3 regions of the Streptomyces sp. NPDC012827 genome follow, and region 1 is predicted to be linked to each of the others. Evidence: riboswitches for the same ligand, from Rfam matches in the RefSeq annotation. Region 1 holds a riboswitch; each other region holds the start of a gene.

What was found. A riboswitch is a leader RNA that binds a small molecule or an ion and turns the genes downstream of it on or off. The one in region 1 is predicted to bind cobalamin.
Region 2: another riboswitch for cobalamin. It lies ahead of ACFY60_RS14855 (energy-coupling factor ABC transporter permease); the one in region 1 lies ahead of cobN (cobaltochelatase subunit CobN).
Region 3: another riboswitch for cobalamin. It lies ahead of ACFY60_RS27950 (FecCD family ABC transporter permease); the one in region 1 lies ahead of cobN (cobaltochelatase subunit CobN).

Annotation. Positions count from the first base shown of each region.
Region 1 covers NZ_JBIBBY010000002.1:366,856-369,997, forward strand. The annotation lists gene ACFY60_RS05085 (precorrin-8X methylmutase) at 1-86, opposite strand, end outside; gene ACFY60_RS05090 (cobalamin biosynthesis protein CobG) at 101-1,471, opposite strand; cobalamin riboswitch at 1,551-1,684, shown strand; gene cobN (cobaltochelatase subunit CobN) at 1,762-3,142, shown strand, end outside.
Region 2 covers NZ_JBIBBY010000006.1:31,169-34,310, reverse strand. The annotation lists gene ACFY60_RS14870 (energy-coupling factor ABC transporter ATP-binding protein) at 1-47, opposite strand, end outside; gene cbiQ (cobalt ECF transporter T component CbiQ) at 44-790, opposite strand; gene ACFY60_RS14860 (energy-coupling factor ABC transporter substrate-binding protein) at 797-1,306, opposite strand; gene ACFY60_RS14855 (energy-coupling factor ABC transporter permease) at 1,303-2,016, opposite strand; cobalamin riboswitch at 2,045-2,267, opposite strand; gene ACFY60_RS14850 (PTS-dependent dihydroxyacetone kinase phosphotransferase subunit DhaM) at 2,338-2,745, opposite strand; gene dhaL (dihydroxyacetone kinase subunit DhaL) at 2,742-3,142, opposite strand, start outside.
Region 3 covers NZ_JBIBBY010000014.1:85,159-88,300, forward strand. The annotation lists gene ACFY60_RS27945 (ABC transporter ATP-binding protein) at 1-85, opposite strand, end outside; gene ACFY60_RS27950 (FecCD family ABC transporter permease) at 85-1,182, opposite strand; cobalamin riboswitch at 1,297-1,444, opposite strand; gene ACFY60_RS27955 (glycoside hydrolase family 43 protein) at 2,170-3,142, shown strand, end outside.

The DNA of each region.
Region 1 (3,142 bases):
GGCAGCCCCGCGAGGTCCGCCTCGGCGCGGATCGTGGCAAAGGACCGGCGGTAGATCTCCGTCCCGTCCTTCTCGTAGTCGAACATCCTGGTGCTCTCGCTCATCTCGTGGTCGTCGTCGGGGTCGGGGTCGTGCGGGCCGTGGCGACCGCGCCGGGCAGGGAGGTACGGGGGGTGGGGGCGCCGTTCACCCGGTAGGCGTCGTCACCGGTGGCGAGCACGTCCACCCAGGTGCCGCGCGGGTGCCCGCACCGGCGCTCGCAGCCGGAGAAGTGGACGGGGAGGAGGGGGCCGGGGGAGCCGGCGCGCGCCTCGCCGGTGCCGGGGGAGCCGGCGTGCGCCTCGCCGGTGCCGGGCGCCGCACCCGCACCGGGCTCCGGGGCCGCGGCCGTCCCCGCCGTCGCGTCCCCCCGTACGTCCGCCAGGGACTTGGCGCAGCCGGGGCGGCCCGTGCAGGCCGTGACGCCCGCCCACGGGGAGTCGGGACGGGTGATCAGCCCGAGGGCCGCGAGGGCCGGGAGCCGGTCGGCGGCGCGGTCGGCCGTCCGGTCGGTGACGACGACGGCGCCGCGCCAGGGCGTGAGCCGCACCTCGGCGGCGCCGTCCGCGAGGCCCCGCAGCTGCGCGGCGGTGAGCCGGCCGAGCGGCGCCAGGACGTACAGGCCGTGGTCGCCGAGCGGCCCCGGCGCGGGCGGTGCCCCGTGCGGGAGGGCGGGAGCGGGTACGGGCTCCGCCGGGATCCCGGCCCGGGCGAGTGCGCCGGCCACGTCGGGGGTGTGGCCGGGCGGCAGCTCGGCCACCCGCCAGGCACCGGTCCCGGCGGCCCGGGCGGCGGCCAGGAACGCCCCGGCGGCGGCGACCGCGGCCCGGGGCGCGTCCGCCCCGGCGACCCGGAGGGCCTGCCCGCCGGACCACAGGAGGGCGCCCCGGGGCGCTCCGTCCGCCACTGCGACCAAGGTCACATCCGCGCCGAGCCCGGTCATGTCCCCGCGGCCGTCGTCGAGGGCGAAGAGGAACCGGCCCGAGAGGGCGGCCGTCCACGGCTCCGCGCAGAGCAGCGTGTCCAGTTCGCGCGCCCACAACTGGGCGTCGGCGGTGCCGAGTCCGTCCAGGCCGGCGGCGGGGGAGGCCACGATGTTGCGGATCCGCTCGTGGCGGGGGGAGGGCAGCAGACCCGCCCCTGTCAGGAGTGCGGCGAGCTCCGTGCCGCAGCCCTCGCCCAGGCCCCGCAGCTCGGCGTTGCCGCGCGAGGTGACGCTGATCCGCCCGTCGCCCAGGCGCTCCGCCGCGTCGGCCAGCACGGCGGCCTGACGGACCGTCAAACGTCCTGCGGGCAGCCGGAGCCGGGCCAGGCGGCCGTCGTCGGCCGGATGCAGGCGCAGCGCTCCGGGGCAGGCGTCGCCACGGTCCCGTACGCGGGTTTCACCCGGTCCGGGCGCCGGGGGTGGGGTGGGCGGCATGGCGGCGAGCATACCCACGGCGCACCGCCCGGCCACGTGGTGTGATCGGGCCGACTCCGCCGCCCCCTCGGCCGCCCCGGCGGCACGATCTAGGATGCGAAGCGGCATGGGGTCCCAGGACCCCGGGGAGGAAGCCCGGTGAGAATCCGGCGCGGTCCCGCCACTGTGAGCCCGTACCGGCGACGGAACGGGTGAGTCAGGAACTCCCTTCCCCTCGCTCCCGGCTCCGTCCGGGCAGGGGAGGCCCCCACCCACACGACCACCCGGGGCGCGGACAACCCCGAGGAAGGCCTGAGCTCGCCATGCTCCTGCTGCTGTCGCACTCCGACACCGACCTGCTCAGCGCCCGGGCGGCCAACGCCGCCGCGCCCGACGGCCCGGTCGCGTACCGCTTCGCCAACCCCTCCCGCCTGCCGCTGGACGAGCTGCCCGCCCTCCTCGACGGCGCCGACCTGGTCGTCGTCCGCCTCCTCGGCGGTGTCCGTTCCTGGCAGGAGGGCCTGGACGCGGTCCTCGCCGCCGGGAAGCCGGTGGTCGTCCTCAGCGGCGAACAGGCCCCCGACGCCCAGCTGATGGCCACCTCCACCGTGCCGATCGGCGTGGCCACCGAGGCCCACGCCTACCTCGCGCACGGTGGCCCGGCCAACCTGGAGCAGCTGGCCCGCTTCCTCTCCGACACCGTCCTGCTCACGGGCCACGGCTTCGAGGCCCCGGCCGCCGCCCCCACCTGGGGCCCGCTGGAGCGGACCGCGCGGAACGCGGCCGGCCCGGTCGTCGCGGTGCTCTACTACCGCGCCCACCACATGAGCGGGAACACCGCCTTCGTCGGCGCCCTGTGCGACGCGATCGAGGACGCCGGCGGCCGGCCGCTGCCGCTGTACGTGGCCTCGCTGCGCGCCCCCGAGCCGGAGCTGATCGACACCCTCCGTACCGCCGACGCGATCGTCACCACCGTCCTGGCCGCGGGCGGCACCAAGCCCGCCGAGGCGCAGGCGGGCGGCGACGAGGAGGCGTGGGACGCGGGCGCGCTGGCCGCGCTCGACGTGCCGATCCTCCAGGCGCTGTGCCTGACCGGTTCGCGTGCCGCGTGGGAGGAGAACGACGAGGGCCTGTCGCCGCTGGACGCGGCCGGGCAGGTGGCCGTGCCCGAGTTCGACGGCCGCCTCATCACCGTCCCGTTCTCCTTCAAGGAGATCGACGCCGACGGCCTGCCCGCGTACGTCGCCGACACCGAGCGCGCGGCCCGCGTCGCCGGCATCGCCGTCCGGCACGCCCGCCTCCGGCACATCCCGAACGCCGAGAAGAAGCTGGCGCTCGTGCTGTCCGCGTACCCGACGAAGCACTCCCGCATCGGCAACGCGGTCGGCCTGGACACCCCGGCCTCGGCCGTGGCCCTGCTGCGCCGCCTGATGGCCGAGGGCTACGACTTCGGGCCCGAGGACGAGATCCCCGGCGTGGTCTCGGGTGACGGCGACGAGCTGATCCGCGCCCTGATCGAGGCCGGCGGCCACGACCAGGACTGGCTGACCGAGGAGCAGCTCGCCAGGAACCCGGTCCGCATTCCGGCCGCCGACTACCGGCGCTGGTACGCGACCCTCCCCGAGGAACTGCGGTCGCACGTCGAGGAGCACTGGGGCCCGCCGCCCGGCGAGATGTTCCTCGACCGGTCGCGGAACCCGGAGG
Region 2 (3,142 bases), on a different contig from region 1:
GCGAACCCCGCCCCCACCAGCTGCACCACGGGAGCAGACGCCGTCATGGCAGGAACCTTTCCAGTACGAGGGTGAGGGCGACCAGCCCGGACAGGAGCGCGCCCGTCGCGGCGAGGAACGGCCGGGAGACCGCCGCGGCCGGGACCAGGACCCGCAGGGTCCCGTCGTACCCGCGTCCGGCCAGTCCCGACTGGAGCCGGTGCGCCCGGTCGAAGGCGCGGACGAAGGCGGTCGCGCCGAGCCCGGCCAGCGAACGCCAGGCCGCCGCCCGGGTGGTGTGCCCGAGGCGGGCGGCCTGCGCCTGACGGATCTTCGCCAGCGCGTCCAGGAGCAGGAAGACGATCCGGTACATCACGAGCGCCACGTCCACGACCGGCGCCGGCACCCCGGCCCGCACCAGCCGGGGCAGGACGTCGGAGACGGGTGTCGTGAACGCGAACAGCAGTACCCCGAGGGACGCCGACGCGCTGCGCAGGAGCAGTTCGGCCGCGTGGACCGGGCCGTCCGGCGCGAGCGCCACGAACTGCCCCCCGCCCACCTGGAAGAGGAGCGGTACGGCCCCCGTGACGCAGAAGCCGAGCGGCACCCGGAAGGCCCGCCACAGCGCCCGGCCCGGCACACCCGCCGGACCCAGGAGGACGGCGAGGGTGGCCGCGCCCACGAGGACGGCGCCCGGCCACGGCGGCAGCGACACCGCGCACAGGGTGAGCCCGAAGCCGAGCAGCGCCTTCTCGGCGGGATGCCGGCGGCGCCAGCGACTGCTGTGCGCCGCCGCGTCGATCGGCAGCATGGGCGGTTACGTGTCCCCGCGCGAGGGGGGTACGGGCGGGCCGACCGTCCCTGCCCCGGACGCGGACGCGCTTCCTTCCCCGGCTCCGGCGCCGCGGGCTCCTCCAGGCGAGGCCCCGGCGTCCTCGGACACCGCCCCCAGAGCCCCGGAGGCCCCGGCGCCCGGAGCGGACGCCCGAGGCCCTCCGGGGCTCTGCGCCGGCGTCCCGCGCTCCGCGAGGGCCTCGCCCTGCCTCCGCCCGCGCCGCAGGCCGAAGTAGTACGCGAGGACACCGGCGCCCAGGGCCGCCTGGAGGGCGAACAGCGCCGACTCGACCTCACCGGACGGCGGCTCGTACAGCGGGGCGAACCAGGGCTCGTAGTCCGGCCGCAGCTCCGTGATCGCCGTCTCCGCCTCGGCGTCCGCCCCGGCGAAGGGCTCCTCCTTGTGGTCGCCGAGACCGAGGGCGAGCGGCAGCACCGCCAGGGCCACGACGACGAGCAGCAGCAGCGTGTTGATCTTCGCGTTCCGGCTCATCGGGCGTTCGCCCCCTCGGACGGCGCGGCGTCACCGGCGGCCCCGGCCGGCCGGGCGAGAACGCCGAGCCGGACCAGGTCGCCCTTGCTGGACTGCGCGAGGAGCCGCATCACGAGCACCGTGAGCAGGCCCTCGCTGACCGCCAGCGGGATCTGCGTCACCGCGAAGATGCCGCCGAACTTGGCCAGCGCACCCGTCACGCCGCTGCCGGGGTCGGGGAAGGCGAGGGCCAGCTGCACGCTGGTCACGCAGTACGTCGAGAGGTCCGCCACGAACGCGCCGGAGAACACGCTCACCATCAGCGGCGCCCCCGACCTGCGCAGCAGAAGGTACGTCCCGTACCCCGCCCACGGGCCGGCGACGGCCATGGAGAACGCGTTCGCGCCGAGGGTGGTCAGCCCACCGTGCGCCAGGAGCAGCGCCTGGAAGAGGAGCGTGAGGGTGCCGAGCACCGCCATGATCGGCGGGCGGAACAGGATGGCGCCGAGCCCCGTGCCGGTCGGGTGCGAACAACTGCCCGTCACCGAGGGAAGCTTCAGCGCGGACAGGACGAAGGTGAAGGCGCCGGAGGCGCCCAGCAGCAGGGTGGACTCGGGGTTGGACCGCACCTCGCGGGTCAGCGCGCGGACTCCGTGGACGACGAACGGTGCGGCCGCGACGCTCCAGGCGGCGGCGTGCACAGGGGGCAGGTACCCCTCGGCTATATGCATGGTTGGGAGACCCTCTCCAGCACCTCGTGGATGGACAACGCGCCTTGGCCGGTCTCCTGGCTGACGGTCATGCCGCCCGACTCCGCCTTCCCACACCCCGGCGGTCTCCCGCGGCGGTGCAGTGGCTTCCCCAGGGGGATGGAGCCGGACCTCCCGATCACAGTGGCGAGGGCCGCACCGGTACTGCACCGGTTTCCCGTACACCAAGGCGCTGTGACACTAGTGGGTTGACCAGGTGCATCACAACACGGCGGCCACCCGGCGCGTTCTCCCGCTCACTGCGCGCTGTCGTCGCACGCCCCCCGCGCACACCGGTTCCCGTCACTCCTTCCGGTACGTGTACGCCTCCGAGGCCGCCGCCGCGACCTCGTCCAGGCCGCCGCCCGCGCTCGCGGTCACCACGGCCGCGACGGCGCCCTCCACGAACGGCGCGTCGACCAGCCGGGCACCCTCGGGCAGTTCGCCGCCCTCCGCGAGCAGCGCCTTCACGGTGAGCACGGCGCTGCCCAGATCGACCAGGAGGGCCACCCCGGCGCCCCCGTCGACCGCCCGCGCCGCCTCGGCGATCAGCTCCGCGCTCGTGCCCAGACCCCCGTCCGGGGTGCCGCCGGCCGGCCGGACCGGAGCCGTGTCCCCGCCACCGGCGAGGCCCCGGGCCAGTTCGGCCACGGCCGCCGCCACCTCGGCACTGTGCGAGACCAGGACGATCCCGACCCGACCGGCGCTCATGCCGCCCCCTCCCCGTCCGTCGTCGTCCCGTCCCCGGTCTCCACGCGGGCCGTGGCGGCGAGCGCCGCGAACAGCAGCGCCGACGAGGCCGCGCCCGGGTCCTCGTGCCCGGCCGAGCGCTCGCCCAGGTAGCTGGCCCTGCCCTTGCGCGCCCGCAGCGGCACGGTTGCGGCGGCACCCTCACCGGCCCGGTCCCGCCCCGCCGCGAAGGACACCTTCAACCCCTCCACACCCGGCACGAGCGCGTCCAGCATCGTCTTGTCCCCCGGCGCCGCGCCACCCAGCCGGGAAACGGCCTCCACCCCCTCGCCCAGCGCCCCGGCGAACCGCTCCCGGGTCACCCGCGGATCGTCGCCGAGCGCCTTGCCCGCACGCCGCAGCAGCGTCCCGTACAGGG
Region 3 (3,142 bases), on a different contig from region 1:
GACCCCCGTCGGCACGGAGCGTGGCCTCGCACACCAGCCGCGCGCCGGCGACCTCGACCGTCAGCGCGTCGATGTCGATCCGCATCACTTGCCTCCGAAGGTGTAGGAGCGGCGGCGCATCAGCAGGACGAAGCACGGGACGCCGATGGCGGCGGTCACCACGCCCACCGGCAGCTCGACGGGCGCGAGCACCACACGCGAAAGGATGTCCACCCAGATCAGCAGAACAGCTCCGGCGAGGGGTGCGACCGCCAGCAGCCGGCGGTGGTCCGCGCCGACCAGCATCCGTGCGGCGTGCGGCACCATGAGGCCGACGAAACCGATCGCACCGCTCACCGCGACCACGGCCCCCGTGACGGCGGCACAGACCAGGAACAGCTCCTTGCGCAGCCTCCCCGCGTCCACCCCCAGGGCGGCCGCGGTCTCGTCCCCCATCGCCAGCGCGTTCAGGCGACGCGCTGACACCGTCAGGTGGGTGAGTCCGGCGAGCACGGCTCCCGCGGCGATCGGCACGGAGGCCCAGCTGGCTCCGCCGAGGCTGCCGAGCAGCCACATCATCGCGGAGCGGGCCGCTTCGCCGCGTTCTGCCGCGAACACCATGAACGTGGTGACGGCCGAGAAGCCGTAGTACATCGCCGTGCCCGTCAGCACGAGCCGCAGCGGGGTCAGGCCGTCAGCGGTGCGGGCGATCGCGTAGACCAGCGCCATGGCGAGGAGCGCGGAGAGGAAGGCCGCCGTGGACAGAGCCCACAGACCGAGAGCGCCGAAGGCTCCGAAGAGGAGGACGGCATTGGCACCGACGGCCGCGCCGGAGGAGATGCCCAGGACGAACGGGTCGGCGAGGGCGTTGCGGACCATGGCCTGTACGGCGACTCCGATGGCCGACAGGCCGGCTCCGACGACCGCGGCCAGCACGGCTCGCGGAAAGCGCAGTTCCCACACGATCGTGTAAGCCGGGACCTCGTCCGGCGATACGGCGCCGCCTGTCAGCCCGGCCCACAGGAAACGCAGCACCTCGCCCCAGGACAGTCCCGAGGCTCCCATCCCGGCCCCGCACACGACGGAGAGCAGGAGTCCGACGCAGAGGACGAGAAGGAGAAACGGCAGGGACACGCGCTTGGACCGCGCGGGCTCGGCCCCGCTGCGTCCCGTGGGGAATGACGGCGCGGGTGTGCGTTCCAGGGGTGTGACCACCGGCGGGTCGCCTTCGCTCGGGCCGTGCACCTGCACGAGCAAAGGAGCAGCCCGGGACGCGGGGCGCCCTGCGCAGCACCCTCTCGCAGTCCACGGCGATTCGACAGGGGCCTTCACCACCGCGGGTAATCGGGCTCACGGCGCCACGACTTGGGCTCCGTCCACCGTTGCGGGTCAGCGCCGGACTTCGACCGGACTTCCCCCGCGGGGCGCTCGCAGCATAGCGCGTGCGGCAAAGCCCTCTTCGGTCGGATGACAACCCGGCGTCCGCAACGGGTCCGGCGTCGACTGCCGCGTACCACTCTTCCTTACCGGAAGAACTGAGCGATCACACTGGGTTGAGATGCGGCTTCTAGGGATCTTGTGCTGTCCGCTCTCGACTCCTACCATCCATGACGTTCGAAGGTTCGATTTACGTTCGCAGTATCGAACGTGACCTGGCTGAAGCGGCTTTCGCATGGCGTACATGCCGTCCCCCACACGCCGAATGCCGGACTTGGAAGGGTGTACCTGGCCTTAGTGCCCGATCGCCTCCTGGAGCTTCGTGTGACGTCACCCGCACCATGCCCACGCCCGCGCCCGTACCGCGCGGCCGTGCTCCTCCTGTCAGGCCTGGCGCGGCCGGCCCGTCGTCCAATGCGTAGGCGGCGCCCGGGACACGCCGTATCCCGGCCCTGTCCTGCCGCCCCCACCCGGCCAGGTGACCCCACGGACCCGCGTCGGCACCTTCGACCGAACGACCGTGAAACCGAAGTGGGCATGGAACCACACTTCGGACAACGGCCTCCCCGCGTCTGACCGGCTGCTCAACCCCCGACCCGCAGCACCAGGAAGGGCCACACCATGTCCAGTAGCGACGTCCGCAGGCCAACGGCTCACCCGACCGCAGCGAGACCACCCGCCACCGGTACCAGACTCGCCCGGGCAACCTGGGTGCTGATCCTCATGGTGGCGTTCGCCGTCCTTCCTGCCGCGGTGCATCCCACGGCGGCCAGGGCCGACAACCCGATCGTGCAGCACGTCTACACCGCCGACCCGTCCCCGCTGGTGCACAACGGACGGGTCTACCTCTACACCGGGCACGACGAGGACGGCTCCACCTCCTCCTTCGTGATGAAAGACTGGCGGGTGTGGTCCTCCGCCGACATGGTCAACTGGACCGACCACGGCGCACCGCTCAGCCTGAACACCTTCAGCTGGGCGGGCGCCAACGCGTGGGCGGGCCAGGCCGTCGAACGGGGCGGCAAGTTCTACTGGTACGTGCCCGTGACGGTCCGGGCGACCGGTGCCTTCGCCATCGGCGTGGCGGTGGCGGACAGCCCCACCGGACCGTTCCGGGACGCCCTCGGCCGCCCGCTGCTGGAGAACACCGAGTTCGACCCGACCGTCTTCATCGACGACGACGGTCAGGCCTACCTCTACTGGGGCAACCCCAACCTGTGGTACGTCAAGCTGAACGCCGACATGACCTCCTACTCGGGCAGCCCCACCAAGATCCCGCTCACCACCTCAGGATTCGGCACCCGCACCGGCAACCCCGACCGTCCCACGCTGTACGAAGAAGGGCCGTGGGCCTACAAGCGGAACGGTCTGTACTACCTGGTGTACGCGGCCAGGTGCTGCCAGGAGTTCATCGCCTACTCCACGGCACCGAGCCCGACCGGACCCTGGACCTACCGGGGAACAGTCATGCCCGCGCAGGGCAACAGCTTCACCAACCACCCGGGCATCGTGGACTTCAAGGGCAGTTCGTACTTCTTCTACCACAACGGCGCCCTCCCGGGCGGAGGTGGCTTCACCCGCTCGGTAGCCGTGGAGAAGTTCTCCTACAACGCCGACGGCACCATTCCGACCATCAACATGACGAGCACGGGTGCCCCGCAGGCCGGCCCACTCGATCCGTACGTCCGCCAGGAGGCCGAGACGATCGCCTGGGGTTCCGGGATCG